DNA from 4 places in the Fructilactobacillus myrtifloralis genome. Region 4 is predicted to be linked to each of the others. Evidence: predicted binding sites of a transcription regulator. Region 4 holds the regulator's gene; each other region holds the start of a gene.
The links. Region 4 encodes CtsR, which represses protease genes until heat stress. Its sites were predicted from a motif close to TTGGTCAAAAAAGGTCAAANA; they were not measured.
Positions count from the first base shown of each region.

Region 1: a site for CtsR is predicted at 3,370-3,390, ahead of M3M35_RS05310 (ATP-dependent Clp protease ATP-binding subunit). Genes of this name have one in related genera too.
Region 2: a site for CtsR is predicted at 4,905-4,925, ahead of clpP (ATP-dependent Clp endopeptidase proteolytic subunit ClpP). Genes of this name have one in related genera too.
Region 3: a site for CtsR is predicted at 4,749-4,769, ahead of M3M35_RS02590 (ATP-dependent Clp protease ATP-binding subunit). Genes of this name have one in related genera too.

Region 1 covers NZ_CP097116.1:1,068,833-1,076,242, reverse strand. Annotated here, with positions in the region: gene glf (UDP-galactopyranose mutase) at 1-365, opposite strand, end outside; gene M3M35_RS05325 (hypothetical protein) at 358-1,389, opposite strand; gene M3M35_RS05320 (hypothetical protein) at 1,567-2,193, opposite strand; gene M3M35_RS05315 (LCP family protein) at 2,246-3,235, opposite strand; gene M3M35_RS05310 (ATP-dependent Clp protease ATP-binding subunit) at 3,514-5,670, shown strand; gene M3M35_RS05305 (acyltransferase family protein) at 5,816-7,410, shown strand, end outside.
Region 2 covers NZ_CP097116.1:1,341,562-1,348,971, reverse strand. Annotated here, with positions in the region: gene tpiA (triose-phosphate isomerase) at 1-315, opposite strand, end outside; gene M3M35_RS06680 (phosphoglycerate kinase) at 431-1,648, opposite strand; gene gap (type I glyceraldehyde-3-phosphate dehydrogenase) at 1,751-2,755, opposite strand; tRNA gene M3M35_RS06670 (tRNA-Arg) at 3,002-3,073, shown strand; gene M3M35_RS06665 (HipA family kinase) at 3,236-4,054, shown strand; gene M3M35_RS06660 (DUF3037 domain-containing protein) at 4,044-4,850, shown strand; gene clpP (ATP-dependent Clp endopeptidase proteolytic subunit ClpP) at 4,994-5,587, shown strand; gene whiA (DNA-binding protein WhiA) at 5,630-6,562, opposite strand; gene M3M35_RS06645 (gluconeogenesis factor YvcK family protein) at 6,574-7,410, opposite strand, start outside.
Region 3 covers NZ_CP097116.1:487,104-494,513, reverse strand. Annotated here, with positions in the region: gene M3M35_RS02605 (peptide chain release factor 3) at 1-332, shown strand, start outside; gene M3M35_RS02600 (C69 family dipeptidase) at 351-1,775, shown strand; gene M3M35_RS02595 (MucBP domain-containing protein) at 1,821-2,612, opposite strand; gene M3M35_RS02590 (ATP-dependent Clp protease ATP-binding subunit) at 2,705-4,720, opposite strand; gene M3M35_RS02585 (hypothetical protein) at 4,886-5,080, shown strand; gene M3M35_RS02580 (phosphocarrier protein HPr) at 5,170-5,436, shown strand; gene M3M35_RS02575 (glycosyltransferase family 4 protein) at 5,564-6,727, shown strand; gene M3M35_RS02570 (glycosyltransferase family 4 protein) at 6,735-7,410, shown strand, end outside.
Region 4 covers NZ_CP097116.1:597,921-605,330, reverse strand. Annotated here, with positions in the region: gene M3M35_RS03225 (aminotransferase class I/II-fold pyridoxal phosphate-dependent enzyme) at 1-521, shown strand, start outside; gene M3M35_RS03220 (hypothetical protein) at 581-1,252, shown strand; gene M3M35_RS03215 (ComEC/Rec2 family competence protein) at 1,249-2,154, shown strand; gene M3M35_RS03210 (L-lactate dehydrogenase) at 2,213-3,169, opposite strand; tRNA gene M3M35_RS03205 (tRNA-Val) at 3,422-3,494, shown strand; tRNA gene M3M35_RS03200 (tRNA-Lys) at 3,501-3,573, shown strand; tRNA gene M3M35_RS03195 (tRNA-Leu) at 3,593-3,675, shown strand; tRNA gene M3M35_RS03190 (tRNA-Thr) at 3,688-3,761, shown strand; tRNA gene M3M35_RS03185 (tRNA-Gly) at 3,766-3,837, shown strand; tRNA gene M3M35_RS03180 (tRNA-Leu) at 3,859-3,944, shown strand; tRNA gene M3M35_RS03175 (tRNA-Arg) at 3,961-4,034, shown strand; tRNA gene M3M35_RS03170 (tRNA-Pro) at 4,040-4,113, shown strand; gene M3M35_RS03165 (CtsR family transcriptional regulator) at 4,268-4,741, shown strand; gene M3M35_RS03160 (ATP-dependent Clp protease ATP-binding subunit) at 4,761-7,226, shown strand.

The sequences.
Region 1 (7,410 bases), 470 kb from region 4:
TTTTGCTTTTGTTCTTCAATTTTAGCCTGAGCTTCAGCGGGCGTCCGGACCCCCCACAGTTTGTTAAAGGTGTTCATGTTAAAGGGCAGGTTATAAATTTCACCATGATAGTTGGCCACCGGACTGTTAATGTAGTTATTAAATTCCGCAAATTGCTGTACATATTCCCAAATATCTTTCATTTTAGTATGGAAAATGTGGGCGCCAAACTGGTGAACCTGGATCCCTTCCACTTCTTTAGTGTAAATGTTACCGGCCACGTGATCCCGTTTTTCAATCACTTCCACGTGGTTCCCGCGTTTCGCCGCTTCGTATGCAAATGTTGAGCCAAATAATCCCGAACCAACTACTAGATAATCAGTCATAAGTTAAAGTTCCTTTCTTACTCAAAATAATGTTAAGAATAAATAAAATTGAATTAAACCCGACACTTAAAATCATAGAAGAAAAGGTTCCTTCGATGAAAATAATCACTAAGATCAAGCTGAGGGCTGTATAAAGTGGCTGGTTCTTCTTAATGATTAAATAAAAAGCAAACTGAATAACAATGTATAAAAATATAAATGCAAACAATCCGTTTAAAAATAACACTCTTGAAAAAGAAGAATCAATGTAAAAGTAATGCAAGACCGGCTTGAGTGAGTTTCCATTCCCATGTTCGACAATGTAGCGCCCTAAAAATTTGATTGGATATTTAATTGTCGCCTCTGAAACTAACGACAACCGATTACTAAAGAGCTGATTCAATTTTTGCCAAGCTTCACTTTGGGGATTGAAAAAATAGGCAGAGATTAGGGTCCATAGAAACACCAGTGCTGGTGAGATCAAGATAAATCCTCTGACAAATTTATTCTTCAAGAAATTACCATAATACCGCCACAAAGTTACAAATGACAGCAATAACATACAAATTAAATCAGTTCTCGTATCAGTAATTTGATATACCACGAACGATAGGAGAAAAATTAGACTAAAAATCATAATGATCGTTTTTTTATTTCGACTCGCTAAATTAAACGCAGCAATAGAGGCCAAAATAAAGAAAATGATTGAAGAAAGCACCGTGGTGTACCCTTCACCTAGCGAAAACCGGAAAATTCCGTTACGCACGTAAATTAAATTAATAATCAATCCACTTAGAGCAGCGACCACCGTAAAGACCAGTGCAATCGTCATATACACAAATGATGTTTTAAAAATCTTTCTGAGGCTAATTCCAGTTGAGGCACAAATGAAAAAATAGGAATTAACCAAATCATGTGACTTTGAAATTTTAGCAGATATAACTAGTAGCAAACCAATTACAACAAAAATCACTTTTTGTTTTCGGGTTAAGTTGTCCAAAAACAACGTCTTGCCCACCACTAACAAAATCGAAAAATATTCCAACACAACACACACTTTAGTGAATCCAGCAAATGTGTGGGGAAACGTCGTATAACGAAAATTGGCACTAATAACTAACAAAGCAAAAGCAACAAGAAACAATTGATTTTTGACGCTAATGGTTTTCAGCTTATTCAAGATCTTCAACTAATCAATTCCTTTCCTAGATTTAAATGATATCTATCGTTTAGATACCTCTCCATTAACTTTCGCCTTATTCAAAAAATTAACTTCATCTTTCGCATTCTTGGTTTCGGGGAAATTAGAATAATTTTTATATTTCATTTTAAACGGATGAACCCAAACGTTAACTGGATCTCCAACTTGTAAATCAAGTAGAGTATTCCGATTGAGACTTAGACCATCGTACATAAAAACTGGTTTGGGCGAATATGGTAATACCAACCGACCATTTAACTTGGCAAGCAGCGGTCGTTGCCGTTTTTGAGCATTAGTAGCGATTAACACTGCCCCGTCTTTTCGGTCAATGTCAACCACCCGTCCCCGGGTTGCTAGTACCCGTTTCGAATCATTAGTAATCGTTGCCGGGCTATCAACTCGAGAAACAATTGACTTAACCGTAAAAATTCCAAATACCAGAATTAGTGGAATTAGAATCATCGCTAATTCTTTCTTATCAATTTTGTTATTTTTACGACCATGTTTGTTCTTCGCCGTTGGCTCATCGTTATCCAAAAAAACGGGACCGTTGTTCCAAATGTCATAGCTAAAGAAAATGACAAATCCAACCATCATAATGATAGCCACGATAATAATCAATGAGCGTCCACTTAAGATGTTCGCCAACCTGAATAAAAAATATTGCAAATTAGAATATTCCATTTAACCATATTCTCCTTTAATTCAAAGCAATCTTTCCAGTGGTTGCACTTGGCAAGTCAAGACTGTTACGAATCTGGTTGGTTGTTTTTTGCAACTCATTTTGGGGAGTAACTTCCATATCCTGACCATCAATCATTTCACCTGATTGACCACTTAAATAAGTGTTCTCAATGTTTTTCCGTCCGGATAAGTAACCGGTCGCAATTGCCGATAAATCAGAAAATTGTAAGTCGGTTTGGGTGTTTTGGGCAATTGAATCAATGAAACCTTGGTTTAACAATGAAGTAACCGAACCACTCTTGGTAACGACTCCCTCAAGCAGCTGGCGTTGCCGTTGTTCCCGACCAAAGTCACCGCGCGGATCATCGTACCGCATCCGGGAGTAAGCAAGCGCCTTTTTCCCGTCCATCTTGGTTGGTTGCCCCTTCGTGAAGTGGTAGCCCTCGTAATCGAAAGTTAATTCGGGTTCGATGGTCACTCCCCCCACTTGATCAACAATTTGGACGAGTCCCTTCATATTAATCATGGCGTAATAATCAATCGGCACGTTTAACATTTGTTGCACCGTTTGAATTGCGGTCTTGGCACTTCCGTAAGCGTAAGCGGCATTGATTTTAGCTGGTGATTGATCAGCAAATCCAGGGATGTTAACGGCCGTATCCCGCGGAATACTAGTGATTAACGTTTTGTGTTGCTGGGGGTTAATGGTTACCACCATCATGGTATCCGTCCGACCTTTATATTTCCGTCCCAGTTCACCGGTATCCGTTCCCATTAATAGAATTGAAATGGGTTTTTTGTTCTTAAGGAGGGCCTTTGTGTCCCGTTCTTTTTTCATTCCTGCGCTGTTATAAGATTTGTCAACGGCGTTCTTAACGGCAAAGTATTTGTAGGATCCAAATGCTACTACCCCTAACAACAGGACCAGAATAATCGTCAAAATAATATTTCTAGTATGATGCGATTTCTTCGGCTGTTGATCTCGCTGTAACCGACTTTCTTCCATCCTGAAAATCTCCTTTATCTACTTATCTGTAAACGACAATACTTACAGTTTACCAAACTACGGCAGTTTTTAAAACATTCAATTCCCGCGGGTCTTGCGAGCATCATTAACTTATGTTACTTTGACATTTCAAAAATTTGACCTTTTTTGACTTTTTTGAGCTAAATCCTGTTCTTTTTGGTTAAAATTGGTTAAAATTAAGTCAGAGGTTGAGATAAACCTCAGACGGTAGTGATTAAAACTACCTGGCAACTAACTTAGGAAAGAAGGATTTTTCTATGGCAAACAATTTTGGAAACGATCCATTTGGAAACAACGGAATGGATGACTTATTTAACAGCTTCTTCAACAACATGGGTAACAACCCGAACGCACGTTACGTGGTTAACGGGCACGAGCTTACCCCTGAACAAGTTGCCGAAATGCGCCGGACGGGCCGGATTCCAGGTCAAAATGGTCAGCATAACGCTACTCCTAACCAAGCAAATCAAGCAAATCAAGCAAATCAAAAACAAGAAAGTTATCTTGACAAAATCGGTCGTAATTTGACTGATGAAGCTAAGCAGGGCTTATTAGATCCTGTTATTGGTCGTGATCAAGAAATTCAAGAAACGGCAGAAATTCTAAGTCGTCGGATTAAGAACAACCCGATCTTAGTTGGTGATGCCGGAGTTGGTAAGACTGCGATTGTCGAAGGCTTAGCCCAAAAGATCGTGAAGGGTGAAGTTCCTGCTACGATTAAGGACAAGGATATCATTTCGATTGACTTATCTTCATTAGAAGCCGGAACTCAATACCGTGGTGCTTACGAAGAAAACATTCAAAAATTAGTTAAGGAAGTTGAACAACGTAAAAACGTCATCCTCTTCTTTGACGAAATTCACCAAATTGTTGGGGCTGGTGCTTCCGGTGATGAAAATGGAGGCAAGGGTCTGTCAGATATTCTGAAACCAGCATTGTCTCGTGGTGACATCTCCGTAATCGGTGCTACTACCCAAGACGAATACAGAAACACCATCATGAAGGACGCTGCTTTAGCACGACGGTTCAACGATGTTACGGTAAACGCTCCTAGCAAAGAAACTACCTTTGAAATCTTGCAAGGAATCCGTAAGTCTTACGAAGATCACCACCAGGTTAAATTACCAGATGATGCTTTAAAGGCTGCGATTGATTACTCCGAACAATACATTCCACAGCGTTCTTTACCAGATAAGGCTATTGACCTCGTTGATATGACGGCTGCTCACTTGGCTGCTAAGCACCCGGTTACTGACAAAGTTAGTCTTGAAAAAGAACTCAAGGCTGCTAAGGACCAAAAAGACGCTGATGCTAAAGCTGAAAACTACGAAGCAGCAGCTAAGGACAAGGAAAAGATTGAAGAGTTAGAAAAACAACTCAATAATCAGTCTGACAACTCCGAAACTCCCGTTGCTAAACCAGCTGACATCGCTGAATCAGTTGAACGATTAACTGGAATTCCGGTTTCACAAATGACTTCTGATGATATGGAACGGTTGAAGGGCATGGGCTCTCGGCTCAAATCACACATCATTGGTCAAGATGAAGCCGTTGATGCTGTAGTTAACGCTATTCGTCGGAACCGAGCTGGTTTTGACGAAGGTAACCGTCCAATTGGTTCCTTCCTCTTCGTTGGACCAACTGGGGTTGGTAAAACGGAATTGGTTAAGCAATTAGCTAAGGACATGTTCAACAACCAGGACTCCATCATCCGGCTTGATATGTCAGAATACCAAGACGAAACTGCGGTATCTAAGATGATCGGGGCCACCGCTGGATACGTTGGTTACAACGATAACGGTAACACGTTAACGGAACGAGTTCGTCGGAATCCATACTCAATCGTGCTACTTGACGAAATTGAAAAGGCTAACCCACAAGTAATCACCCTCCTACTCCAGGTAATGGATGATGGTCGGTTAACTGATGGCCAAGGAAACGTGGTGGACTTTAAGAACACAGTGATTATTGCTACTTCCAACGCCGGCTTTGGTAACAACGCCATGTCAAATGACGAAGAAAAGAACCAAAGCATCATGGATCGCTTAGCTCCTTTCTTCCGTCCCGAATTCCTAAACCGGTTTAACGCCATTGTTGAGTTCTCTCACCTATCTAAGGAAGACTTGGGTCAAATTGTCGACTTGATGATTGAAGACCTCAACAACACGTTAGCTCGCAAGGGGATGAAGCTTTCCATCTCCCAAGACGTGAAGGATTGGTTGATGGAACAAGGTTACGATGAAGCCATGGGCGCTCGTCCAATGCGGCGTGTCATTGAACAACAACTTCGTGACAAGATTGCCATGTACTACCTTGATCACCAAGATGTGAAAGATATCAAGGCGGTCCTTGATAAAGAAAACAATACGTTACGGATTGAAGAAGATCACGTTGCTGAAAAAGCAACTAAATAGTGCTTCAATTAGCTTTAAAAAGAACTCGTCTCGCGACGGGTTCTTTTTTTTTTCTTAATTTTACATTTGCTATTGTAACGGCGTTCACACGGTTATATCATTAAAGGCGTGTCAAATAAATTTTGCAAAAGAGGTTTCCCCAACTATGCCAACTGAGCGTCCTAACTATCGCTTTATTACCGGATTTACCGGTCTACGAGCGTTAGCGGTAATTTGCGTGATTCTGTATCACTTCAATCCCACCATCTTTAGCGGTGGTTATTTAGGGGTCCCAGTCTTCTTAACCCTGTCTGGTTATCTAGTTACCGATCACCTCTTAAACGAATATCACACCACGGGTCAATTTCATTACGGTCATTTTTGGTATAAACGCCTTAAGCGGCTCTACCCCACTTTGATCGTCATGTTATTTGCAACTGCCGGTTACATTACGTTCTTTCAACGAAACCTGCTTGCCAACCTGTGGCAGAGTATTCTAACCAACTTAACTTACGTTTACAACTGGTTTGAGATTGCCAACGGGCAATCCTACTTTCAAAAATTTGCCGGTTCCGAATCACCCTTTACCCACCTCTGGACGCTCTCAATCGAAGGTCAGTTTTATCTAATCTGGCCACTGATCGTCTTATTCCTGCTCCGCTGGTTTAAAAACCGCCGTCAAAGCAATCGTAGTGTCCTCATAATTGCCCTCCTCCTTTCCATCGGGTCCGGCATCTTAATGGCGCTCCTGTTCCATCCGGGTGTAGATCCTAGTCGCGTTTACTACGGAACGGATACCCGCATGTTCTCGATTCTACTTGGAGCCGCATTAGCTGTCCTTTGGCCTAGTAGTCATGTGCTTCAGCACCCGAACCACCACCAACGCCTCTTCTTTGCCCTGGTTGGTGCCCTAGGAATCGGTGGAATGGCGCTCATCATCCTCACGGTTGGTGCCCAATCGGCGTTCCTCTACCGGGGCGGCATGTTCCTCTTCTCGGTCTTAACCGTGCTCGCAATGTGGGCCATTGTTGCTATCCCTGGCATGTGGAACCGCGCACTAACCAATCCGGTCTTTGACTGGATTGGGTCACGAAGCTATGAAATCTACGTCTACCAACTTCCGGTCTTTGTCTTTTTCGGTGACAAGGTGCCAAACTTGGCTGCCCACCCGTGGTTGTATGCTGGAATCGAAATCGCTCTCGTCCTCGCCATCTCCGAATTATCGTATCGGTACGTGGAGGTCCCTTTCAGCCACTATGACTACCGCAACGCTTTACGGCGTTTATCCGCTTTCTTCGCCCAAATCACCTTCAGACGACTTCTACTAGCTTTCATTATCGTGTGTGGGAGCGTAGGCGTCATCCAGTCAACCATTGTGGATCCAAAGGTCGCCAACCACTCTCCCCTTGCCAAACAAATTCAGAAAAATACCAAACAAGAAAAGCAGTATAACAAAAAGCTGGCCCAGCAAATTAAAAGCGGAAAAAAGGTTAAAAGCACCTCAACTGATGCAGCCAAGATTCAAAAGGACGGCCTAACTAAGGCGCAGTTAAAACAAGCCCAACAACTTTCTGGAAGTGCCGTTGGTGATTCCGTTATGCTAGCAGGACGCGATGATCTCCAAAAGATTTTCCCGCAGCTCTACATTGATGCGCAGGTTTCACGCCAGCCGGATGCCGCCATTGCTTCCCTAAAAACCATGGAAAGTCAGGGATTACTGGGAAAAAATGTTATCATTGGATTAGGAACTAATGGTGCGAT
Region 2 (7,410 bases), 720 kb from region 4:
GTTGGTTTCATGAAAGTACTTCCGCCGTTCGGAATGGCCAACGATCACGTATTTAATTCCCATCTCACTAAGCGCCTTCGGACTAACTTCACCCGTAAAGGCCCCTTCGTCTTCATAGTAACAATTTTCCGCGGCCACCTGTAAGGGACTTTCGTTATGCTCCAGCATCGTCTGTAAAAACAACGGGGAAGCTGCTAATACCGTTTCAACCTCGCTCGCCGGGGGAATCTGGTTGTTAATGGTTTCCACAAATTCGGTGGCTGCTTGTAACGATAAGTTCATTTTCCAATTTCCGCCAATAAAGGGAGTTCTCATGTTTTCTTTCTCCTCTCGTTTCCTTAGTTCAATTTTAGCGGAAAACCGGCGAAATAACTAGCAATCACCCCAAAGAAAAAAGACTAACTCGAAATTCGAGTTAGTCTTTGCAAAGTTAATCTTTGTTCGAAACACAAGCAATCCCTGGAAGGGTCTTGCCTTCGAGGTATTCCAAGGAAGCTCCCCCACCAGTTGAGATGTGGGTTAGCTTGTCAGCAACCCCTAACTGCTTTACAGCGGCCGTGGAGTCACCACCACCAACGATGGTCGTAGCATCCTTCAAAGTTCCGAGGAAGCGACCAATGGCCAACGTCCCTTCGGCAAACTTCGGCATTTCAAAGACACCCATTGGGCCGTTCCAAACGACCGTCTTGGCACCTTTAAGCACGTCTTCAAAGAGTTTAATCGACTTTGGACCAATGTCTAAGGCCATCATGCCATCCGGAATCGAGCCATCGACAACTTCCGTTTTAGCGTCATTAGAAAACTTGTCCGCACAAACGGAGTCAACAGGGAGCACAATCTTGTCGCCACCCTTTTTCAAGATTTCCTTGGCAACGTCAATCTTGTCTTTTTCTACCAACGAGTTTCCTACGCCAATTCCCTTAGCAGCGTAGAAGGTGTAGGTCATTCCCCCACCAATAATGATCTTGTCGGCTTTATCTAAGAGGTGATCAATCACACCAATCTTGTCAGAAACTTTGGCTCCCCCAAGAATGGCAACAAAGGGATGTTTTGGATTGTCAACGGCATTCCCGAGGAACTTAATTTCTTTTTCGAGCAAGAAACCAGCGGCAACGGGTTTGCCGGCTTTTTCCATGGCCGTTGCAATTCCAACGTTTGAAGCGTGGCTCCGGTGGGCAGTCCCAAAGGCATCGTTTACAAACACATCGCCAAGTGAAGCCCAGTATTCACCTAAACTAGGATCGTTTTTCGATTCCCGGTTGACTTGCTTACCGTCGATTACATCTTGGTACCGAGTGTTTTCAGCCAGTAAAACTTGGCCATCTTTCATGTTATCAATGGCTTCTTCCAGTTGTGGTCCTTCGTTAACGGGCACAAAGGTTACTGGTTTGCCTAATAACTGGGATAATTTTTCAGCTACCGGACGTAGTGACAGACCCGGCTTGTCATCCTCTGATTTAATCCGACCTAAGTGAGAGAACAAGATGGCTTTGCCACCATGATCAATCACCCATTCGATGGATGGTAAAGCGGCCACAATCCGGTTGTCATCGCCAACCACTCCGTCCTTAATCGGAACGTTAAAGTCGACCCGCATTAATACCTTTTTCCCTTTTAAATCTAAATCATCAATGATTAATTTACTCATGCTATTTCCTCCTTCTTACTTCAGATTAAAGAAAAAGGCGGGGGAGGTTTCCCCTCCTCCGCCTTTTCTCAGCAACATTAAGTTGAGCGACTTATCGTTAAATTACATTGTAGCGAATTTAAGTAAAGTCCGAACCATGTTACAAGTGAAGCCCCATTCGTTATCGTACCAAGCGACCGTCTTAACTAATTGTAAACCATCGTTTTCAACGATTTCAGTTTGGTTAGGATCGAAAATGGAACCGTGGTCATCATCAATGATGTCTGAAGAAACGATAAAGTCATCGTTGTAACCGTAAGCTTCGTTTTCGTGGCTCTTCATGGCATCGTTAACTTCGTCAACCGTAACGTTCTTGTCCAGAACAGATACTAATTCAGTCAAAGAACCGTCAATCGTAGCAACCCGTTGTGCGTGACCCTTCAAAGCACCATCTAATTCTGGGATAACCAAACCAATGGCCTTAGCAGCACCAGAACTGTGAGGAATGGTGTTAACGGCAGCAGAACGGTTGTTAGCAAACTTAGCGCTCCGTGGACCATCTTGCAATGCTTGAGTAGCAGTGTAAGCGTGGACAGTCGTCATGGTACCAACTTTAACACCGAAGTCTTTGTTCAACCAGTAAGCCATTGGTGCTAAACAACTAGTAGTACATGAACCAGCAGAAACGATCTTGTCGTCTTGGCTCAAGACGTCCAAGTTAACCCCTGGAACAACCGTAGTAATGTCACCAGCAGGAGCTGAAATCAAGACCCGCTTAGCACCGGCGTCCAAGTGTGCTTGTGATTTTTCTTTGGAAGTGTAGAATCCAGTACATTCAAGTACGAAGTCAACACCATCGTTCTTAACCCAAGGAATGTTCTTTGCATCACGTTCTGCGTAAACCGGAATGCTCTTACCATCAACGATGATTGAGTCTTCAGTTGATTCCACTTTACCAGGGAAACGACCGTGAACAGAATCATACTTCAATAAGTAAGCTAACATTGAAGGGGTTGTTAAATCATTGATTGCTGCAACTTCGATCCCTTCTGCACCAAGTTCATGAATCCGACGAAATGCAAGACGACCAATTCGTCCGAAACCATTAATACCAATTTTTACAGTCATAATCGGCTTCCTCCTTCAGGAATATCTAAATTTTAATACATAATTATAGTACCACTTTTGTCAGGAAATGTCAGTGATTCCCTTCCCAACCAGGATAGCTTGCTATAACCCGTGTATTAGTAGCCGGTCGCTTGCCAACTACGATTTTTAGTATAGCAAATCGCCTTTTGAATGCAACTAAAACACTTTTAATTTAAGGGTTGATTATTTTGGTGATTTCCGTTAATATAATAAGAGTGTTCTGACGCGCCACTAGTGTAATGGATAGCACGTAAGATTCCGGTTCTTGAGATGGGGGTTCGATTCCCTCGTGGCGCATTGTAAAGCAGGTGACGACGGTCACCTGCTTTTTTATTCATATCTAAGCTTATATAATATCTAATTTTCAAATAAAAGGTATTAGTTTATGCTAAAATAAATCTAACTTTCATCTACTTAATTTAATATATTTTTTAATGAAATTAGTACATATGAAGGGGAGTGATTAATATTATAGAAATAGTTAGTATTAATAAATTAATGAATGCCGGAGTTACAAAACCTGTCTTAGCTTCAGCAAACAACAAAAAATTGTATATTTTAAAAACATTTAATAACTATACTGAAACATATAAATTTGCATTCAATGAGTTAATTTCTAGTAGAATTGCAAAAAAATTAGGACTTCCCATATTAAATTTCGATATAGCCAACCTTTCAAATGAAGCGATTAAGAGTTGCAATGATGAAAAAATAAGTGATTTGAATATATGTAGTGGTCCCTGCTTTGCGGTTGAATATACTAAGGGTATTACTAATATTAATCCACTTCTAATTAGTTCTTCTTCTAATAAAGATGATATCCCCGGTATCTTATTATTTGACGAGTTAATGTTAAATGAGGACAGATATAGTAATCCGGGTAATTTAATATACAATAAAAAAAATAAAAAAATATATATGATAGACCATACACATATAATTAGAAACGGTTTATGGACTAACAGCGAATTAATTCAGGATTCAATAACACCACCCCTTTTAATAGAATTAGAAGGACAAAAATATTTTAGTTACTTAAACCAATATATTCATGGAAATAGTCCATTTGATGGAATATGCCAAAAAATCAATAAATTAAAAGATAATGATTTTGAAAATTTTTTTATTAACATTCCTTCGGAATGGAGTATTCCTCAAAATGAAATAGATCAATGCAAAAAATTTGTTAAATTTAGATTTGCTAATTATAATGGAATCTTAAATCAAATTAGATATGAATTACCAGGATGGAAAGGAGGAGAAAACAATGAAACATAAACTTTATTATTCAATTTTAAAATATACCCCAGATATAATTAGAGATGAATCTCTTAATGTTGGCATTGTTTTTCATTGTCCAGATATCCCTATAAGCAAATTTAAAAAGACTAATAATAAACAAAGAATATATTATTTTGATGATGAATATGATCCCGATTATATAGATATAGTATTTAAATCTTTAAGTTATGAATTTGATAGTGATAATTTAAATTTAGATAATGATGATCGTTTTGAATTTATTAAAAATGACAATTACTTGGAAGAAAAAACAAAACCATATGTTAATGAATTTTGGTTTAGTAAAGTATTTCAAATTGAGATAAGTGAACCTTTAAAAGAAGAGATCAACGATTTAACAAAAACATATTTATATTATGATTCACCTAAAAACCAAAGAATTACTGTTGATAAAGTCAATGCTTTATTAAAAAAGCAGATAAAAAACACTGACGCTCATTTAACTAATGTATATTGTAAAATTTTTTCTAAAAACAATAAAAAACCTGTTTTTACTATAGAAACAAAAAATTCAGTAGTTGCCCCTTTTACTTTTGATTACAAAAAAGATAGTTCTTTAGATAATGCTTTAGAAAAACTTTCCTTTCAAGTAACACATGTAAAAAATAAATTGAAAAATAAGAATATTCAGATAGTTATAAATAATATAGACCTTGATGATTCTAAATATAAGGAAAAAATGAATTTATTAAAGGATGTCTTATCTGAAGACACTGGAATGGAAGTTAAAATTGATACATTAGCTGATTTTTCTGAAAAAATCAAAGAATAAACACATATATTCATTATATTACTACAATTAGAATTTAATTTCTCTCAAGCTCTTTGTTTGACCTTGGTTGACCATCATTGTAAGATGAACTTACGAATTAAAAAATTCCAATTAAACTTAAATAAGAAAGAGAGGATTCAACTATGCCATTAGTTCCAACTGTCGTTGAAAACTCACCTCAAGGTGAACGCGCATATGACATCTACTCACGATTACTAAAAGATCGCATTATCATGCTTTCCGGAGAAATTGAAGACAACATGGCCAACGCCGTGATTGCGCAACTTCTCTTCTTGGATGCCCAAGATTCCGATAAGGACATTTACCTTTACATCAACTCACCCGGTGGTGTGATTACCGCTGGGATGGCCATCTACGATACCATGAACTTCATCAAAGCTGACGTGCAAACGATCGTCATGGGGATGGCTGCTTCCATGGCTAGTGTCCTAGCCACGGCTGGGACCAAGGGGAAACGGTTTGCCCTCCCCCACTCCCAAATCATGATTCACCAACCATCTGGTGGGGCCCAAGGGCAACAAACTGAAATTGAAATTGCTGCCAAGGAAATTCTGCGAGCACGGAAAATGATTAACAAGCTCTTAGCAGAACACTCCGGCCAGCCACTAGAAAAAATCGATCGCGATACGGAACGGGATAATTACCTGACCGCTTCTGAAGCCGTTGATTACGGTTTGATTGATGGCATCATGAAAAACAGTGATGACAAAAAATAACGCGAACTAAAAAACCACGAGCATTAAATGCTCGTGGTTTTTTTATGCTTCCGTACGTAATTTTTCTGCCACCTCGTTCAACTTATGTAACCGGTGGTTAATCCCTGATTTGGAAATTGGGCCATTAGCCACGAGGTTCCCCAGTTCTTTCAGGCTGACCTCCTGGTGTTTTAAGCGGGTTTCTGCCACATCACGGAGTTTGGGCGGTAAGGATTCTAAGCCCACCCGGTCCTGAATCAAATGGATGTTTTCGATTTGCTGGGTCGAAGCGTTGGCCACCTTATTCATATTAGCATTCTCACAGTTAACCAACCGATTGACCGAGTTCCGCATGTCGCGCACGATCCGGATGTCCTCAAACTTCAACATTGCATTCGTGGCCCCAATTAGCTGGAGGAAATCGGCAATCTTTTCGGCTTCCTTCAAATACACGATGTAGCCACTGCGTCGCTTCGTTTGCTTGGCCCCCAAGTGGTACTGATTCATCATCTCGGTCAACATCTCACTGTGATCGGCATAGACCGAGTAAATTTCTAAGTGATAACGCGATGTTTGTGGATTATTCACGGAACCACCGGCTAAAAACGCGCCCCGAAGGTACGAACGCACCTGCAAATCATCTTCTAAAAGTTCAACCGGCACCCGTTCCCGGATTTGGTAGTGATCAAGAATCCCCAGGTCGTCCAGTAACTCCTCCACCTGGTGGCGAACCCGGACGACGTAGAGGTTGTTCTTTTTGAGCTTCATCTTTTTACGCACCACCACGTTCGCCCGAATGTGATAAAACTGCATCAGTAAGCGGTAGATCCGTTGTGCAATCGCCGAGTTTTCCGATTGCACTTCCAGGGATAACTGCTTATTGGAGAGCTTTAAAGTCCCGTTCATGCGAATCAGGGCCATTAGTTCTGCTTTGGCGTTGTTGCGATGAACTTCCAGGCGGGTTAACTCTTTTTTAACGTCACTTGCATACGACATTCGCTTTTCTCCTAGTGGTTAAATTTCGGTTGCCCGAGGAGCCGAATTAGCTCGTCAGAAACTAATTGACCGTTGTGAAAGGCTCCGTGATGCTTTAGTTCCAAGAAATCAGACGAAATCACCCGACACCCAAGGTCCTTAAGCCCCTGGTAATCGTGACGCACCGGTTGGGATTCATCCCCCCAGCGTTGGTGGTCAATGTAGCTCGCGGGGACCGGTTGGTTATTGACTAACACGGTGTCGACAAACTGCTGACCTAACTGGCGGTCTAGCACCCGGACGTGGTCGGCATCCGTAAAGTGATCCGTTTCGCCCTTTTGGGTCATGATGTTACAAATATAAACCACCTCTGCGGGCGTCGCCATGACCGCCTTGCCGACGTTACTAACCATTAAATTAGGCAAGATACTGGTGTACAAACTCCCGGGCCCTAAGACGATTTGATCGGCATTCATAATGGCATCAATTACCGCGGGAACGGCCTGCGGGGTGTGATCATTGGTTGACGCTTCCACCCACACCCGTTTAATCAGCTTTTTAGCTGCCGTAATCTCGGCTTCTCCGGCTAACGTACTACCATCGCTAAACTCGGCGTGCAACACGAGTTCCTCATCACACACCGGATAGACATGCCCGTCCACCCGCATCATCTGGGTTAGCACCTGGACGGCCTCAAAGAAGCCCCCTTCCATTTCTGAAAGCGCGGTGATAATTAGGTTTCCAATCGCGTGTCCCGATAAAAACTTGTCGGAGGATTTAAACCGGTACTGAAAGATATCTAATTCCAATTGCGGTAACGTCGATAACGCCACCAACACGTTCCGGATGTCTCCCGGTGGTAACACGTT
Region 3 (7,410 bases), 110 kb from region 4:
GGATTCAGCAACTGGTGCAAGAAGGGGCCATCCAGCTCTATACCACTTATGATACCGGTCAATATATCTTAGGGGCGGTCGGCCAGTTGCAGTTTGACGTTTTTCAGTTCCGGATGCAAAATGAGTACAATTCAGATGTAGTGATGGAGCCCCTCGGCCATAAAATTGCGCGCTGGATTGATCCAGACCAGTTAGACGAAAAAATGTCGTCATCACGGAACATTTTGGTGAAGGACATTCACGGAGACCCTCTGTTTCTGTTTGAAAATCAATTCGCAGAGCGTTGGTTCCAGGGCAAGTATCCAGACGTTAAGTTAACGGCCAAACTGTAAGAACCAAGGAGGTTAATTATGAAACAGTTGTCAGCATGTACGAGTGTTTTAGTCGGGAAAGCGGCGAGCGTTGATGGGTCAACCATGATTGCGAGAAACGACGATACCTTTTTACCGCTGACCCCCCAACGGTTTACGGTGGTGCCCGCTTACCAACAAGCGGGCCGCGAATGGCACTCAGGACAAAACGGGCTCCGGATGCCGTTACCGGACACCGGTTATCGGTATCTGGCGACTCCCAACGCGGACGTAGACCGCGCTGGCGTCTACGCAGAAAGCGGATTTAATGAAAAGAACGTTGCAATGAGTGCCACGGAAAGTGTTTACGGGAACCCCCGGGCCCTCTCACACGATCCTTGGGTTCAAAATGGAATTGCAGAGGATTCGTTGCAGTCGGTAGTCTTACCCTACATTGATACCGCGAAAGCCGGAGTTCAATACCTGGGAAACCTCTTAAAACAGTATGGGTCTCCGGAAGGAAACGGAGTTTTATTTGCGGATGCGAATGAGGTTTGGTACATGGAGATTGTGACTGGACACCACTGGGTCGCCCAGCGCATTCCAGATGATTGTTACGCCGTGGTGGCCAATCAGGTTGCGATTCAAGAAGTTGACTTTGATGATTCCGACCAGTTTTTACATTCGGAAGGGATTGAGGAGTTCGTTCGGCGCTACCATTTAAATCCAGCCGAGGAAGGATTCAACTTCCGGCGGATTTTTGGGACCAGTAACGAAAAGGACCGCCACTACAACACGCCCCGGGTTTGGTACGGACAAAAGTTATTTAACCCAGAAATTGAGCAATCTCCAGTCTCAAATGATTTGCCATTCATTCGCAAGGCAAGTCGGAAATTGACCGTGATGGACGTGGAAGCGGTGTTGAGTTCGCACTATAACGAAACGGAGTATGATCCGTTGGGGAACGGACCGAGCGAGTTGAAAACAAAGTTTCGGCCGGTTGCCATGAATCGGACCCAAAATTCACACGTGCTTCAGTTTCGAAACGATGCGGAAAATCCGCAGTGGGCTGCAATTATGTGGTTAAATTTTGGGGTACCGGCCTTTAGTCCCTACGTACCGTTTTTTGCGAACGTGGCTAAGACACCGGCTAGTTACGATCAGACCCCCCTGACGATGGATGATCAAAGCGCGTACTGGATGTATCGGAAGCTTTCGATGCTTGCGGAAACGCACTATCCACAGTTTGTTCAGACGGTGCGGGACTTTAAGACGGAAGCCAACCAAATGTTTTTGACGCACCTGGAAAATACGATTTATCAGGCGCGACATCTAAGCGAACCTCAAGTGCCAGCGTTTTTGGAGAGACAGAATCTGAGTTTAACGAACGAGATGTACGATCGGGTGCATCAACTGATGAATACGCTAATGTCAAAGGGACTAACCCTCTCTAAACTGACGTATGACATGGATCGCAATCTATAAAAAAAGCTTGGAGCAACGAATCGTTGCTCCAAGCTTTTTTAATGGTTATTTATTTTCTGGAAGTTGGGTGGCAACGGTGGCCTGAATCCATTCGTTACCTCCCAGTGATAACCAGGTATGGTGGTGCACTTGGACTTCCTTGAAGACCTTCCAAACGGAGCCGGCGGGCAGAGCTTCGGGATAGGGATTAGCAACGCGGGGCTCAGGGTAGACCGCCGTACGATGCTTAATCCGGACGCGATAGTAAACGGGTTGCACTAGCCGCCAATTGTCGTGGCGGTAGTAGGCGACTAAGGTTTGGGTTATATCTGTAAAGATTCCGTCCCGGTCTCCCGCTAGAAAGTGCAGTTGGTAGCCCGGTAAGTGGGGGAGTTCGATGTGATAGGGTTCGTCACGGTTCCCATCGATAAATTGGGGCGCACCTAACAAGCGGTTGGTGTCGTAGTCAAAGCAATAGATTGCCACCGGGGCCGCTTTCGTGGGCGCATAAATTAATTGGACCACCTGTTGGACACTGGTGACTCTGGTTGTAAGCCCGGTCAGGGTGATGAAGGTGTAGTTTTGAATAACCGGGATGTGTAGGGACAGATAGGCGCCGAGCTTGGTCTTCATGATTACGGCCGGCCGCAGGGTCTCGCCCTGGTTAGTATTGAATTGAACGAGCACCTCTGCTTCGCGCTCCGGGAGCGGGGGCGTTGCCGGTTGGGGATTGGGAACGGGTACGCTGCCAGTTTTCTCCGTTTCTGGAGTCGGTGCCGGTTCCGGTTCCGGTGTGGGCTCTGTTTGATGCGGAGTTGCGGGTTTTGATCGAAATAGATTCTGCAAGAATTTGAACATTGGTTGAACTCCTTCCTCATGGCTTAATTTTAGCATGGAGGGGGAAAAAAGAAACCCCCAGCTACCAGAGCTGGGGGTTTTTAAAGCGCTGCTTATTGGGCTGAAACGTGAAGCTGGTGTTGGTCATCAACGTCTGCTACTAGTTTCTTAGCATCGGGATGATCTAACAGGTAACTAGCCGTCGGATCTTCAATTTGGTCTTGAATGACCCGCCGTAAGGGCCGGGCACCCATGGCTGGATCGTAACCAAGTTCAACTAATTGTTGCTTAGCTGGTTGGGTTACCGCCACGTTGATGCCAGCGGTTTGCAAGTTTTGGTTCATGTCATCGAGCATTAAATCAACAATCTTGAGCAGATCTGATTTTTGCAGTTGGTTAAACTCGACGATGCCATCAAACCGGTTCAGAAATTCGGGTTTGAAGTAGGCGCCTAACTTGTTGAGGACCGAGTGGGTCTTGCCGTGGGCGGCTGCCCCGAACCCAACGTTTGATTCTGCGTTCGAACCGGCGTTACTAGTCATGATGATGACCGTATCCTTAAAGGAAACCGTTCGGCCTTGCGAATCGGTTAAGCGACCGTCATCAAGCACCTGTAAGAAGGTGTGTAAAACATCGGGATGAGCTTTTTCAATTTCATCGAAGAGGATCAGGCTGTAAGGATGGCGCCGCACCTTTTCGGTTAACTGACCAGCTTCGTCGTAGCCAACGTAGCCGGGGGCTGCTCCGATTAGCTTTGCGACGGACTGGGGTTCTCGGTATTCAGACATGTCGAACCGAATCAAGGCATCCTTGGAGCCAAAGAGTTGGTTTGCTAACTGCTTAGCTAGCTCAGTTTTTCCCACTCCGGTTGGACCGACGAACAGGAAGGAGCCAATTGGACGGCCAGACTTATTAAAGCCAATCCGATTCCGCTGAATGGCTTTGGCAACTTGGTTCACCGCCTCGTTTTGGCCAATCACGTGTTCTTCAAGCTTGTGGTCTAGTTGTTTTAGTTGCGCCTTTTCTTGTTCCTCTAAGTCACCAACCGGGATGTCGGTAATTTCTTCAACCACTTGTTGCATGTCTTTTTCTGTGACCGTGTTGTTATTGGTGTTGTAGTTACGAGCCCCTTTGTCCCGTTGGGCTTCTAGTTGTTTTTCCTGGTCGCGGTAGAAAGCAGCTTGTTCATAATCTTCCTTGTGGAGGGCCGCTTCCTTTTGGCGTTCGGCCTGGGCAATCTCTTTTTCAATGGCCTTCGGATCGATAATGTTGAGGGTCAGGTTCTTCCGTGATCCGGTTTCATCGAGTAAATCAATGGCCTTATCCGGGAGATACCGGTCATTGATGTAGCGGTTCGAAAGATTAACTGCTGCTTCAATGGCTTGATCGGTATAGTGAACGAGGTGATAGTCCTCGTAGTTCTTTTGCAAGCCCTTCAAAATTTTTACGGTTTGCTCTGGACTCGGTTCGTTCACCATGATGGGCTGGAACCGGCGTGCCAATGCCGAATCCTTTTCAATGTCCCGGTATTCTTTCAGGGTGGTGGAACCAATTAATTGGAAGTCCCCCCGGGCCAGTGATGGTTTTAACACGTTCCCGGCATCGAGACCGCCTTCAGAATTGCCAGCGCCCATGATTTCGTGAATTTCATCAATGAAGAGGATGATGTTTGGATCAGCCTTAACTTCCTTAATGAGTTGTTGCATCTTTTTTTCAAATTGACCCCGAATCCCGGTTCCTTGAATGATTGAAACCATGTCAATTTGAATGATCCGTTTGCTTTGTAATTTTTGGGGGACCGTTCCATCGGCAATTTTTTGCGCGAGTCCTTCGACAATCGCCGTTTTCCCGACTCCGGCTTCCCCAATTAACACGGGGTTATTTTTGGACCGCCGGTTTAAGACCTCAATGGCCCGGGCCGTTTGTTCGTCTCTTCCGATGACAGGATCGAGTTTTCCCGTCCGTGCTAGTTTGGTTAAATCGGTTCCGTAAGTTGCTAAAATGCCTTTTTGACCGTTGTTGCCGTTGGAACCTTGCGTTCCGGCAGCCCCGTTTTGATTACTTCCTTGCATGGAGCGAATTAAATCGTCTAGATTTCCAAATCCGTATGCACCTTGTTGTCCTTCCATTGGTACAACCTCCTTTATGGTTCTGGTCTTTTTGACCTTTATTGACTAATGCCATGTGATTATTATTATACTCACCTCAAAGCGGGTTTCAAGTAATTACACTGCCCCCCTTGCAACGTGATTTATGATAGAATAAATGAGAAGAACAGAAAGGAAGCGAAGCCAATGGAACCAACCAAGGAAGCGTTTACCGCCCAACTAGAACAGCTGCAAAATGGAAAGCTCCAAGAATTGACCGTGCAACCTGATCAGTTTTTTACCTTTCAACAGGCGTTTATGGATTATCCCACGCGGAAGCGGGTGGTTGGTACGGCCCAGGAAAATGGCGTGGTTGTTTATCACTATGCTAGTGCTAACTAATCACGGGAACGAGGGCGCAAACGCTTGTATTTTGATGGATATATTGGTAGGCTTAAACTATAAATATGGTTACAAAGGGGTGCGTTGATATGGAAAAACGTCAATTTAAGATCACTGCGGAAACTGGGATTCATGCTCGTCCAGCAACTTTTTTGGTTCAAACGGCTAGTAAGTTTGACTCAAACATTACGTTGGAATACGAAGACAAGACGGTTAACTTAAAGTCAATCATGGGGGTTATGTCACTCGGGGTCGGCCAAAACGCGGTTATTACAATTACTGCTGATGGTGATGATGCGAAGGATGCCCTGGAAGCAATCGCAAAGACCATGAAGGATGAAGGCTTAATCGAATAGTCATCGATTGGGTGTTAAAAGAGTTGCTACGGCAACTCTTTTTCTTTACCGACATGATTTGCAAAGGATGGGCGAAACCAATATAATTCTAGTTGTTTATCGTCATTTGGAAAGGGTGGACCGGCAGTTGAAGATCGGCTTATTTACAGATACATATTTCCCGCAAGTAAGTGGGGTAGCAACTTCCATTAAAACGCTGCGGGATGAATTGGAACGGCGTGGGCATCAGGTCTATATTTTCACGACTACGGATCCAAACGCAAACGAGGACCAAGAAGCAGGCATTTACCGGTTTTCCAGTATTCCCTTTATTTCGTTTACAGAACGGCGCATTGCGGTTCGCGGGTTGTTTCAGGCCACGCAGATTGCCAAGAAGTTAGGGATTGACTTGGTGCACACCCAAACTGAATTTTCGATGGGAATGATTGGGAAGTTTGTGGCCCGGAATCTGAACATTCCGTGTTTGCACACGTACCACACAATGTATGAGGATTACCTGCATTACGTGGCGAACGGCCGGTTGTTAAAACCGATTCATGTAAAGGAAGGAACGCTAGCGTTTTGTCATCACTTGGACGGCATCGTGGCTCCCAGTAAACGGGTGCTCGATAAGTTAACCGACTACGGGGTCAAAAGCCCCATTCGGATTATTCCGACGGGAGTTGACTTACAACACTACGAGGCAGCTGCAACTGGAGACGTCCGGGCTGAGTTGGGCTTAACTGCTGACCAACCCGTGCTGTTATCCTTGAGTCGGTTAGCCTACGAAAAGGACGTTGACACCCTAATTGACCAGATGCCGACGATTTTAGAGGCCGTTTCTAACGCGCACTTGGTGATTGTGGGGGACGGACCCGCGGCGGATGATTTACATGCCGAAGTGGCTCGGTTAGGGCTGCAAGACCACGTGACCTTCACGGGCGAAATTAATAACCAGAATGTAAATGCGTACTATAAAATGGCCGATTTGTTTGTTTCCACCTCGAACTCAGAATCACAGGGGTTGACGTACATTGAAGCTATGGCAGCTGATACCAAGGTGGTTGTAGCGTCCAGCCCGTATACGGATGATTTAATCAATGACCCTTCCTTGGGCAAAACCTTTACAACGTTGGCGGAATTTAGTGCCGACGTGATTGATTACCTACAACACCCCGCTGCCTTTCCTGACAAACCAGAATTGCGCCAGCAAAAGCTGCATGACATCTCGGCCGCTTACTTTGTTGATCAGGTGAGCGCTTTTTACCAGGATGCTGTTTCCCGCTACGTGGGGACAGAAAATAAGGAGTGATATGGTCATGCTGAAAATTGATATGTTTTCAACGGCGACAAAGGTTAAAGGTCAGGGAGTGGGGAGCGCGTATACCGAACTAATTCGGTTGTTGAAGACCCATTTTCCCAATGAATTTGCAATTGAGATTAATCGCTATAACCGGGCGGACATCAGTCATTACCATACAATTAATCCGACCTTTTATTTGTCGACCTTTAGCCGTAAACGGGGCCGCAAGATTGGCTATGTGCACTTTCTGCCGGAAACTTTAGAAGAAAGTTTGAAGCTACCGGTCGGACTAAAACAGTTGTTTTACCGGTATGTAATTGCGTTTTACCGGCGCATGGACCAAATTGTCGTGGTCAATCCAACCTTTATTCCAGAGCTCGAAAATTACGGAATTCCCAAAGACCGGATTACCTACATTCCGAACTTTGTAAGTAAGGATGAGTTTCACCCGGTTCCAACGGCGGAAAAGCACCGCTTACGGACACAATACGGCTATTCGGAACGGTTCACGGTAGTTTGTACGGGACAAGTGCAGACCCGCAAGGGCGTTTTAGACTTTGCTAAACTAGCGCAAGCTAATCCGGACTACCAGTTTATCTGGGTCGGAGGCTTTTCGTTTGGGAGTATGACCGCTGGGTACAGTGAACTGAAACAGCTGGTGGAAAATCCGCCCGCTAATTTGAGCTTCCCGG
Region 4 (7,410 bases):
GGCACGTTTCGTTTGCCAAGTACCTCCCCGAGCAGACGATCCTGTTTAACGGACTTTCAAAGTCCCATGCGATGACCGGGTGGCGAATTGGGGTCATCGCGGGCCCTGCCGCCCTCGTCACTGAGATTGCTAAGGTCCGGGAACTGATGTCGACCTCCGTGATGACTGCGGCGCAAGTAGCGGCCGCGGAGGCGTTTGGTAATGGGATGAACGATGCTGCGCCGATGCGGGCGGAGTACGAACGGCGACGGGACTATCTGTACACGGCCTTTCAAGCCCTCGGCTTTCAGTGTGAAAAACCCCAGGGAGCGTTCTACCTCTTTGCTAAGATTCCGGACCGGTTTGACCTCGATAGCGCGGCCTTTTGTCAGGACGTGGCGGAGACGGCTAAGGTTGGTCTGATTCCCGGTTCCAGCTTTGGGGCCGGTGGGGAAGGCTACGTGCGGGCGAGCTATGCCACCAGTATGGCTAACCTGCACGAAGCGGTGCGGCGCTTACAAACCTACTGTGCTAATCATTAAATAATAAGTTGTTGTATGGTATTAATAATTAAAATATCGATGGTGGTGCTAATATATAAATGAATAATTTGAAGGATTATAAGCACAAGGACGTTCAATATTTTATATTTGCTAATGCAATTATCATAATTTTATTTTCCACCAAATTTTCTAGTAATTCATTATCTAAAAATTATCAACTCTATAAAATTATTGTTGGATTGTTTTCTACATTTGGTAATTTAGGAATCATATATATTTATTCAATTATTTTAGATGATATGATACCAACTAAATTTAAAAATTTATTAGTTTTTGGTAAAGAAACCAAACTTCCTGGAAATAATATTTTCACAAAGTTATTTTCTGGTAATTATAAAGATTACAGAGTTTCTAGTAAGAACATGCAAAATTTTTATAAAAAAATTGGTAAAAAAATAAATAACAGAAGTGACCCTATGATTGAGAATCACGAATGGTATAAAATATATAGTAAAGTGAAAAATGAAGACATTGTTTTCTTTTCTAATTCTGATTATTTGTTAGCAAGAGATTTGACGGTTGTTTCTATTATTTTTTGTATATTGTACTGTTTATTTCCATTGTTACCCTTTGTTTTTTATAACTATAAAGTTCATATATTTTTATTCTGTATGTTTATTTTAACTAGGTGTATTACATTGATATTAGGTTATAAATTCACTAACAATGTTTTGGTTGAAAATTATATAAGAAAGAGGAATGATAAATGAGTATAGTTAAATTTTATAATGTTGATAAGGGCGATATGGCCTATATAAATCATAATTCTGATAATTTTTCAATTATTGATTGTAATCTTAACGAAGATGAAAAAAAACCTAGAATATTGGATGAGATTAAAAGTATTAAAAATAAAAAAGGAATATTGAATTTTATTTCTACTCATCCTGATGAGGATCATTTTCACGGTATAGAATTGATAGATGAAAAAATTGGCATTGATAAATTTTATTGTGTTAAAAATAAGGTTAAAAAAAACGAAATCACTACTTCATTTAAAAAATATAGTGAATTAAGAGATGGTAATAGAGCTAAGTTTATTGATAAAGGTCTTGAAGGATATTTAGGCTTAAATTGTGCTGAACCTAGAGGTTATTCCGGATTAAAAATATTATGGCCAGACACAAAAAATGAGATCTTTAAAGAAGAACTTAAAAATGTAAATAATAGTAGTATTAGCCCTAATAATATTTCACCAATTATAAAATATTCTGTTAAAAATAGCGCTAGGTTTATGTGGATGGGTGATTTAGAGACCGATTACATTAAAAAAATAGAAGAGTTTGTGGATTGGCCTCAAATTGATATTTTATTAGCTCCGCATCATGGTCGTAAAAGTGGTCATATTCCGAATTCAATTTTAAGAAAGCTTAATCCTAAGTTGATAATTCTCGGACACGCTGAATCTAAAGATATGGATTATTATAGCGGTTGGAATACTATATTAAAAAATAAAAGTGGTGATATAGTATTTAGCTGCACTGGCGATTATGTTGCTGTATATGTAGAGAAAAAGAGTTATGTTACAAAAAATCCAAATCTTTTAAAAAAAATATTGAATCGTTCTATAAATAATTATAATTATATTGGTAGTATCAATGTTAAACGTTAAATGTATTAAAAAGAACCGTCTCGGACGTGCGAGACGGTTCTTTTTTTGAACGGGAAGCTTAGGCTAAGCCAGTTTCTTCCATTCCTTTTTGGGTAATTTCCTTTAAGGTTTGGGCAGATGCACTCATCTTAGCTTGTTCTTCGTCACTCAGTTGAATTTCTAAGACATCGGCAATTCCGTTCGCATTTACCACGGCTGGAGTTCCAATGTAGGTATCAGTGAGGCCGTATTGACCATCGACAGGAGCACCCACGGGAAGAACGGCGTTTTCGTTCCGCAAAATAGCGCGCGAAATCCGCATCAAAGCAGTTCCTACTCCGTAGAACGTAGCGCCCTTTTTGTTGATGATTTGGTAAGCCTTGTTCCGGGTGTCATCCTCTAATTCTAAGAGGGTATCCTTCGAAACGCCACGGTCATCAGCATATTTCAACAGCGGTACGTTTCCGATGGAAGCTTCGTCAAGGTCAGCGAATTCGGAATCACCGTGTTCACCGAGAATGTAAGCATCCACGCTGGCAGGATCAATGTCAAACTTCTTAGCAACTGCCACCCGGAACCGGCTGGTATCGAGGGAAGTTCCTGATCCAACGACCTTTTCCTTCGGGAACCCAGAGATCTTTTGGGTAGCGTAAGTTAAGATGTCCACGGGGTTGGCAGCTACCAAGAAGATGCCGTCAAAGCCGGAGTCAACAACGGGCGTAACGATCGATTTTAAGATGTTAAGGTTCTTGTTAACTAAGTCTAACCGTGTTTCACCAGGTTTTTGTGGGGCACCGGCCGTGATTACGACCAGGTCAGCATCCTTACAGTCTGGGTAGTCGCCAGAGTAGATGTTTTTAGCGGCAGTAAACGGAATGGCATCTTCTAAATCCATTGCGTCTCCTTCAGTCCGATCCTTGTTAACATCAATGATCACAAACTCTTCGGCAATTGCTTGTTGCACCATGGCAAAGGCGTATGAGGAACCAACCGCCCCGTCACCAATTAAAACTACCTTTTGGTGTTTCTTCGTCATAATTGTCATCCTTTCGAAATTAAAGATAATTGTGTACCCAAGTATTATAACATTGAAAGTGTGACTTTTCACATACCAATGTCAGTGGCTGGAAGATGAAGGACCGCGATTTTGACATGAATATAAGGAAAAGAGTTCTCCTTTGGGAGTGCTAAGCGAAAAAAAGCGAAAAAAGATGTTGACGGTTTTTCCAACTGATGCTATGATTTAATAGTTGTCAAAACGATGTAATTGTTTTGCTTCTCATCCCATGGAAGATTAGCTCAGCTGGGAGAGCATCTGCCTTACAAGCAGGAGGTCACAGGTTCGATCCCTGTATCTTCCATTATATGAGCCGTTAGCTCAGCCGGTAGAGCATCTGACTTTTAATCAGAGGGTCGGCAGTTCGAACCTGCCACGGCTCATTTGTAAAAATAATAACATGCGGACGTGGCGGAATTGGCAGACGCGCTAGATTTAGGTTCTAGTGTCTTTGAGACGTGGGGGTTCGAGTCCCTTCGTCCGCATCCATTATTTTTGCCGACTTAGCTCAGTTGGCTAGAGCGCGTCACTAGTAATGATGAGGTCGGAGGTTCGAGTCCTCTAGTCGGCATTATGCGGAAGTAGTTCAGTGGTAGAACGCCACCTTGCCATGGTGGAGGTCGCGGGTTCGAACCCCGTCTTCCGCTTTTTTATATGCTTTTTCTTTTGCCGCGGTGGCGGAATTGGCAGACGCACAGGACTTAAAATCCTGCGGTCAGTAATGACCATACCGGTTCGATCCCGGTCCGCGGCATTTGCATTCATATTTTGCACCTATAGCGCAATTGGATAGAGTGTCTGACTACGAATCAGAAGGTTGCAGGTTCGACTCCTGCTAGGTGCATTGCTCGGGAAGTAGCTCAGCTTGGTAGAGCACCTGGTTTGGGACCAGGGGGTCGCAGGTTCGAATCCTGTCTTCCCGATTTAATTTAATCGTAACCAACAACTAGGTATTCGCTCATTTGGAGCGGTACCTTTTTTGTATCGGCACGGTCACGAAGTCCCTTTGCTTGTTATTTGCTGTGGATATTATATAATTAATGTCAAGATTAGTCAGAGATGAGATGGGATGAGGTTATGACACATCGAAGTATGTCAGATACAATCGAAGCATATTTAAAGCAAATGTTACTTAGTGCGGATACTGCTGAAGTGGAAATTCGCCGTTCCGACATTGCGGATCATTTTGACGTGGTGCCTTCTCAGATTAATTATGTCATCAAGACCCGTTTTACCCTGCGCGACGGTTACGTGGTGCAGAGCAAGCGAGGTGGAGGTGGCTACATTCGGATTGAACAAATTGACCTTGCCAGCGATGCCGATGTCTTCGAGCAACTGGTGGCGTCCATTGGCAACCGAATTACCCAAAAGGATGAAGAAGAGATCCTCACTACCTTGTATAACAACGGGATGTTGTCGGCCCGTGAGGTGAATATGATTTCTTCCATCTTATCTCAAGAGGCAATTGCAGTTGCCGATGCTGAAACCGAAGAAAAAGTTAGAGCAAACGTCCTAAAAGCCCTCCTGGGGCGGTTACGGTACGAATGCTAGACGAAGGGAGAACTTATTTATGGCAGATTCATTAACTCCCAGTGCTAAACGAGTACTGGGCATTGCTCAGGACCAAGCCCGCAGCTTTAAACACCAAGCAGTGGGAACCGAACACCTCCTGTTAGCGTTAACCCTCGAAAAAAACGGGATTGCCTACGAAACCTTAACGCAACTCTCGATTACCGATCAGGATGTTTTAGAAGAAATTGAACAACGGGTGGGGTATGGCAACCTAACCGTTGAACCAGCTACGTACTTGAATTATTCCCCTAAACTGCGGGAATTAATTGCCCTTGCTGGCCGAATTGCCCAACAGTACGGGAGCTTAAAGATTGGACCAGAACACCTGTTGTTAGCACTGACAACCGATGAAAAGGGCGTTGCAGCCCGGATCATGGTTGGACTGGGCACGACTCCAGAAGAAGTCCGCAAGATTACCATTCGGAAGATGGGCGTTCCGGACCAGGGCGTGGGTAGCGCGCAGGAAAAACGGAACGCGGAAAGCCAAACCCCGACCCTTGATTCGCTCGCCAAGGACCTGACTAAGGTTGCGCGGGATGGGCAACTTGATCCAATCGTAGGTCGGGATGCGGAAATCAAACGAGCCATCCAGGTCTTGAGCCGGCGGACGAAGAATAATCCAGTGTTAATCGGGGAACCCGGAGTTGGGAAAACCGCGATTGCCGAAGGCTTAGCCCAAAAAATTGTGCAAAAGTCCGTTCCCGAGGACATGTTGAACAAGCGAATTATGATGTTAGACATGGGTTCGCTAGTTGCGGGTACCAAGTACCGGGGTGAATTTGAAAATCGCTTGAAGAAAGTGATTAACGAAATTCAAAGCAGTGGCAACGTGATCCTGTTTGTTGATGAACTCCACACCTTGATTGGAGCCGGGGGCGCAGAGGGTGCCATTGATGCTTCTAACATTTTGAAGCCCGCCCTGGCCCGTGGGGAACTGCAAATGATTGGAGCAACCACCCTCGACGAATACCAAAAACACATTGAATCAGATGCTGCGTTAGAACGCCGGTTTGCGACGATTCAAGTCAACGAACCCACTCCAGCCGAAGCTAAGGAAATCCTCCGGGGCTTGCGGCCACGGTATGAGGAACATCACCACGTGCAAATTACGGACGCGGCGATTGACGCAGCGGTTGATTTATCGCAGCGCTACATTAGCGACCGGTTCCTGCCGGATAAGGCCATCGACTTGATGGATGAAGCTGCTGCTAAGGTTCGAATTGACGAACTGCAAGGGACCAGTCCGGTCCTGAAAAAGCAACAGGAACTGGAAACCGCGCGGCGGGAAAAGGATCAAGCAATCGAAGACCAACGCTTTGACGATGCCGTTACGATTCGCACGCACGAACAGGAGCTTGAACAAGAATTAGAACGGTTGCAGGCGGAAAGTGCTAAGCAACGCAAACAAGAAAACACCAACCATCAGTATGAGTTACAAGAAGATGCAGAAGACGTAGCGCGGATTGTGGCTGAGTGGACTGGAATTCCGGTGACGAAGTTGCAACGAGAGGATTCCGAACAGTTAATTAATTTGGAAGCCAACTTGCACAAGCACGTGATTGGTCAGGACGAAGCCGTGTCCGCCGTGGCACGGGCCGTGCGCCGGGCGCGCAGTGGTTTGAAGGATCCAAACCGGCCGATTGGTTCGTTCCTCTTCCTTGGTCCCACGGGGGTCGGAAAGACGGAGCTCGCTAAGGAGTTGGCAGCCACGATGTTTGGATCTGAATCGGATATGATTCGGGTTGACATGAGTGAGTTCATGGAGAAATACTCTACCAGTCGATTAGTGGGATCCGCCCCTGGTTACGTGGGCTATGACGAAGGGGGGCAACTGACCGAAAAGGTTCGGAACCACCCGTACTCCGTCGTCCTTCTTGATGAGGTGGAAAAGGCGCACCCGGATGTCTTTAACATGCTATTGCAGGTTCTTGATGACGGTTACTTGACTGATTCCAAGGGTCGGAAGGTTGACTTTCGCAATACGATTATCATCATGACCTCGAACCTGGGAGCAACCGCCTTGCAACAACAAAAGACGGTTGGTTTTGAAACGGCCCAAACGAAGGACCGGGATCGGGAAATGAAGCAGGTAATTGACGAACAGGTTAAGCAGTTCTTCCGTCCTGAATTCTTGAACCGGATTGATGAGACCGTATACTTCCACTCTCTCACCAAACCAGAGTTACACCAAATTGTGAAGTTACTGACGAAGCAGTTGGTTAACCGGGTGGAAGCCCAGGGTTATGAAATTCGCATCACGCCGGCCGCCATCGACGCGGTGGTTGCCAAGGGTTACCAACCAGAGTACGGAGCACGACCACTGCGGCGGGCCATTCAAACGCTGATTGAAGACCCGTTGAGTGAAGCACTCCTTGCCGGGAAGTTTAAACCGGGCGACCGGATTACGGTGGGCGCCCGTAAAAATGAAATTACGTTAACGAGCAAGACGCCCAAATTAGTTTAAAAAAAGAGCTAGGGACGGTTAGTCACCTGGCTTTTTCGTTGACGGTTGCTGATTAATATTGTATACTACAGTAGTATTGACTATGAATTGAAATGTGCTATTGCGATCTATTGTCCGGAATAGCGTTTATAAGAAGCCAAAAATAAGTTTTCGACTTATTTTTGGATTTTTTTTGCTTAAAATT